2 regions of the Shewanella sp. Isolate8 genome follow, and region 1 is predicted to be linked to the other one. Evidence: predicted binding sites of a transcription regulator. Region 1 holds the regulator's gene; the other holds the start of a gene.
The links. The regulator FliA, encoded in region 1, starts transcription of late flagellar genes. The targets are predictions, from matches to a motif close to CTAAAGNTNNNNNNNNNNNNGCCGATA.
Positions count from the first base shown of each region.

Region 2: L1D43_RS07950 (VC2046/SO_2500 family protein) is a predicted target of FliA. The motif match lies at 1,189-1,215, and genes of this name have one in related genera.

Region 1 covers NZ_JAKEVI010000001.1:982,229-984,617, forward strand. The annotation lists gene flhF (flagellar biosynthesis protein FlhF) at 1-193, shown strand, start outside; gene L1D43_RS04260 (MinD/ParA family protein) at 198-1,079, shown strand; gene L1D43_RS04265 (RNA polymerase sigma factor FliA) at 1,072-1,791, shown strand; gene cheY (chemotaxis response regulator CheY) at 1,834-2,217, shown strand; gene L1D43_RS04275 (protein phosphatase CheZ) at 2,231-2,389, shown strand, end outside.
Region 2 covers NZ_JAKEVI010000001.1:1,802,423-1,804,811, reverse strand. The annotation lists gene L1D43_RS07970 (PLP-dependent cysteine synthase family protein) at 1-513, opposite strand, end outside; tRNA gene L1D43_RS07965 (tRNA-Tyr) at 796-880, opposite strand; tRNA gene L1D43_RS07960 (tRNA-Tyr) at 924-1,008, opposite strand; tRNA gene L1D43_RS07955 (tRNA-Tyr) at 1,040-1,124, opposite strand; gene L1D43_RS07950 (VC2046/SO_2500 family protein) at 1,250-1,738, shown strand; gene L1D43_RS07945 (DUF406 family protein) at 1,811-2,098, shown strand; gene L1D43_RS07940 (EAL domain-containing protein) at 2,258-2,389, shown strand, end outside.

The sequences.
Region 1 (2,389 bases):
GCCGGCATTGAGTGTGTTGATTCAAAGTGGATTACCCTTGAGTTATGTCACCGATGGCCAGCGAGTGCCAGAAGATATGCAAGTGGCCGACACCTTAGCCTTAGCCAACAAGGCCCTGTCGGTACTCGAAAAGAAAGTGCAACCAATACAGAATAACGAAAGGTCATATGAACAGGCCTACGCATTTGAGTAATATAATGAGTCGGGATCAAGCAAGCGGTTTACGTATGATGAATCAACCATATAACGAAAAAGTAAAAGTAATTGCCGTAACCGGTGGTAAAGGTGGCGTAGGTAAAACCAGCGTATCGATCAATACCGCCGTCTCCCTGGCCGAGAAGGGCAAGCGAGTGCTTGTGCTCGATGCCGACTTGGGTCTAGCCAACGTCGATGTCATGTTGGGCCTAAGGGCTGAGCGCAATCTGTCCCACGTATTATCCGGTGAGGCCGACCTTGACGAGATCATCGTTCGTGGTCCAAAGGGTATAGGCATTATTCCAGCCACTTCCGGTACCCAGGCCATGGTGGAGCTGACACCTGCGCAGCATGCCGGCCTAATCCGCGCCTTCAGTGAGATGAAGACCCAGTTTGATATCTTGGTCGTGGATACCGCTGCCGGTATCTCGGACATGGTGCTCAGTTTCTCTCGCGCCTCGCAAGATGTCTTGGTGGTGGTCTGTGATGAGCCGACCTCTATTACCGATGCCTATGCTTTAATTAAGATTCTGAGCCGCGAGCACGGCGTATTCAGATTTAAGATTGTGGCCAACATGGTCAGAAGTTTGCGAGAAGGGATGGAGTTGTTTGCTAAACTTAGCAAGGTAACCGACCGTTTTCTCGATGTGGCCTTGGAGCTGGTTGCGACTATCCCATTCGATGAAAACCTTCGTAAGTCAGTTCGTAAACAAAAGTTGATCGTCGAGGCGTTTCCTAAGTCGCCGGCGTCGATTGCTTATCATGGTTTGGCTAATAAGATCATTAGCTGGCCAGTGCCACAACAGCCGGGCGGCCACCTAGAGTTCTTTGTGGAACGTTTGGTACAACGTCCAGAATATCAAGAGGATCGTACGAGTGAGTAAAGCCGCTGCGTATACTTGTTTAGATAACAAAGCTTCTATTGTCGAACAGTATGCACCGTTGGTTAAAAGGATTGCTCACCATTTACTTGCTCGTCTGCCCGCCTCGGTGCAATTGGATGATCTGTTACAAGCAGGTATGATGGGCCTGCTCGAAGCCTCGGCCAAGTTCGACGGCAGCAAGGGGGCTAAGTTTGAAACCTTTGCCGGAATACGCATTCGTGGCTCTATGCTCGACGAGATCCGCCGTGGCGACTGGGTACCCAGGTCGGTTCACCGCAATCAACGCCGCATAGCACAGGTGATTGACGAGCTAGAACAAGAACTTGGACGTGACGCAAAAGACAATGAAATTGCGGATCGACTTGATATGCCGCTCGATGAGTACCATCATATTCTTAATGATGTTTCAGTCGGGAAAGTAGTTGGAATTGAAGATCTTGGCGTATCGGTCGATGTAGTAAGACAGGAAGATGATCACCAGGACGACGCATTTGAATCTCTGGCAGAGACACAGTTTCATGAGGCCCTCGTGGAAGCGATTAAATTACTGCCAGAAAGAGATGGATTAGTTTTGTCGTTATATTATGACGAAGCATTAAATTTAAAAGAGATCGGTGCCGTACTTGATGTCAGCGAATCCCGAGTAAGCCAGATACACAGCCAGGCGATGCTCAGACTCAAAGCGAAACTCAAGCATTGGACCAAAATATAACGATTACATGAGCAATATAAAAACAGCTCCGCGGAGGAAACCTTGGACAAGAATATGAAGATTCTCGTTGTTGACGATTTCTCAACAATGAGACGCATCATCAAGAACTTGTTGAGAGACTTGGGTTTTAATAACACTCAGGAAGCAGATGACGGTTCGACAGCCTTGCCTATGTTGCAAAAAGGCGATTTTGATTTTGTCGTGACCGATTGGAATATGCCTGGGATGCAGGGGATCGACCTATTAAAGGCTATCCGTGCCGATGACAACCTGAAACACATTCCTGTGTTGATGGTGACTGCGGAAGCGAAAAGGGAACAGATCATCGCAGCGGCCCAGGCCGGCGTGAATGGCTATGTGGTGAAACCTTTTACTGCGGCGACATTGAAAGAGAAGTTAGACAAAATTTTCGAACGACTCGGTTAATCAAGGTTGAGCTATGCAGGCAGAAACTTCAGGGCTGATCAATTTAGCACAGGCCAAGCAACTCGTTGATCTACTCGAGGCTGGCCAACAAGAGCAGGCCGATGAGCTAATTCGCGACATCGCCAGCCCGATTCAGAAAGAGCTGTTTGACGAGGTGGGTCGCCTTACCCGT
Region 2 (2,389 bases), 820 kb from region 1:
CTGCTCGAAGATGGAGTTGGCGATGTTGTTGTTACCGCGCCAGTCGGTTGCCCGCTCGGCGTAGGTAAATTGGTCCATATAGTGGCCCGACAGCTCGTCGGCCAGCCGTTGTGATTCGGCGTATATCTCACTCGAATGGTCGACGAAGTGGCAACGGCCGCCATAGAACTCTATCTGTTGTATCTTCTTCTTGGCGGTAGAGGCGGGCATGACAGCAATAAAGGGCAGGCCAAGCAGACGTGCAAAGTAGGCCTCGGACACGGCTGTGCTGCCCGAGGAGGATTCTATGATGGGCGTATCTTGGGTGATCCAACCGTTACACAGGGCGTAGAGAAACAGAGATCTCGCCAGGCGGTGCTTAAGGCTGCCGGTGGGATGGGTGCTTTCATCTTTTAGGTAGATATCGATGCCGGGCAGCATAGGCAGTTCCAGCTTGATCAGATGGGTGTCTGCACTGCGTTGATAGTCTGCCTCGATCTTGGCGATGGCCTGGTTGACCCAAGATTGATTCATTGTGGCTCCTAAGGTTATCGAGCGGATAGTCGTTATAGCTTAACGAAATAAATTATAACGAAAAGGAAAATCGAAAATAAATGCGACGGATAACAGGGAGTGCTGGCCGTGGAGGAAAATTTTGGGAGGCTGAAAGAATGATCCACTAATTAAAGGACTAAGTATCAGTCATCGAATCAAGGCATTAACTAAGGGCATAATATCATCAAAATGATTACAAAGATGAAGCGAAGTGTTTGAATTTAGGAACTAAATGATGCGCAAATAATGCGAGAGAAAAAATGGTGGAGGGAGAAGGATTCGAACCTTCGAAGGCTGAGCCGTCAGATTTACAGTCTGATCCCTTTGGCCACTCGGGAACCCCTCCATATTTTTTGGTACAGCAGCACAAGATAATAACGAGATAAAGATGGTGGAGGGAGAAGGATTCGAACCTTCGAAGGCTGAGCCGTCAGATTTACAGTCTGATCCCTTTGGCCACTCGGGAACCCCTCCACGAGTATCTCTTTATTACATTGTAGGCAAATGGTGGAGGGAGAAGGATTCGAACCTTCGAAGGCTGAGCCGTCAGATTTACAGTCTGATCCCTTTGGCCACTCGGGAACCCCTCCTCAATTGCGGCGGCAATAGTAGTCAGAATCCTTGGCGCTGTAAAGCCCCAATTTAAAATAATTACTAAAGTTATGGCGCAAGCGGTCGATTAAATAGCAACGAGCTGTTTTATTGATGTTTTTTTATGCGAACTAGTCAGTTGATCATCAACGAGAATCAATTAGGGACCCGACTCAACCAGGCGATAGTGGATCATCGCCGGGGAGAATTTGGTCTGCTGCTGGCCATGTTGTCAAACGATGCTAGAGATATGGCGCAGTTTCATCTGGATCAGGAGCCAAGCGATGTTGAGACAAAGCTCAAGCGTCAATTTGAGTTACCCGAGCCACAGGCGCTGACCAGCGCACTGCAGCTGGGTGAAGACAGAGATAACAGCGAGCAGTTTCACCAGGCAGGGCTAAGCGGCTTTCATCTGCAGCAATACCTGAGTCCCGAACCCTTAGTCCACAGAGGACGGGACCCTTTGGCGATGCAAGAGGTGCTGGCTAACTGCGATCCCATCACCCTGGCGCGTTTTCACAATGAACTCGATGCCGACGCACCTAGTTTGGAATTACCACATTTTACCGAGCAGATCGTCAGGCAACGTGCGTTAGGAGACATTTTGGCTTAGTTTTAAGTGCGGTAGCTCGGCTTTTGCTATATATAGCTATGAGCATTTTCAGTTAAAAGGTTAAGGGTCAAAATGAAAAAGATTCAAGAGGGTCAATCAGAGTTGGTAAACGATACCTGTAACGATTGTGGCAGCTATGCCGATATCGGTGCCGTGATCGATGAGTTTGATACCGTGCTGACTCTGGTACGTGATGGAGACAACGCCCAAAGCGAGTTGCAAGCCATGGCACAGGCGGCTAAGCAGCGTTTCGAGGGTGTTGAGAGTGAGATTAAGGCAGTAGAAGGTGGCCAGGAGCTGCGCCTCACCTTTGGCTACAGCGCCGAGAAGATGATCTTCCAACTCGAACACGGTCTCTAGCAGCGCCGTCGATATTAGCTTGCTAATTAGCGAGTTATTCGTGTAATGTGCACAAATTGAACATTTAATAATAACAATAACATCTATGTTGTTACCGCCTTTGGCGGTTTTTACCTCGGTAACCTTTTATCGGCAGAAGGTTATCGGCAGTAGGATTTTATGACCAAGCGCCAATTTCAACATCTGCTTGAAACCATAGTCAATTCGACGCAAAAACAAGAAGGCCTGTTTAAAGAGACGGCCGAGCTTGCCTGCGATCTGCTCAGTCAGTCCCTCGAGGTCGACAACATA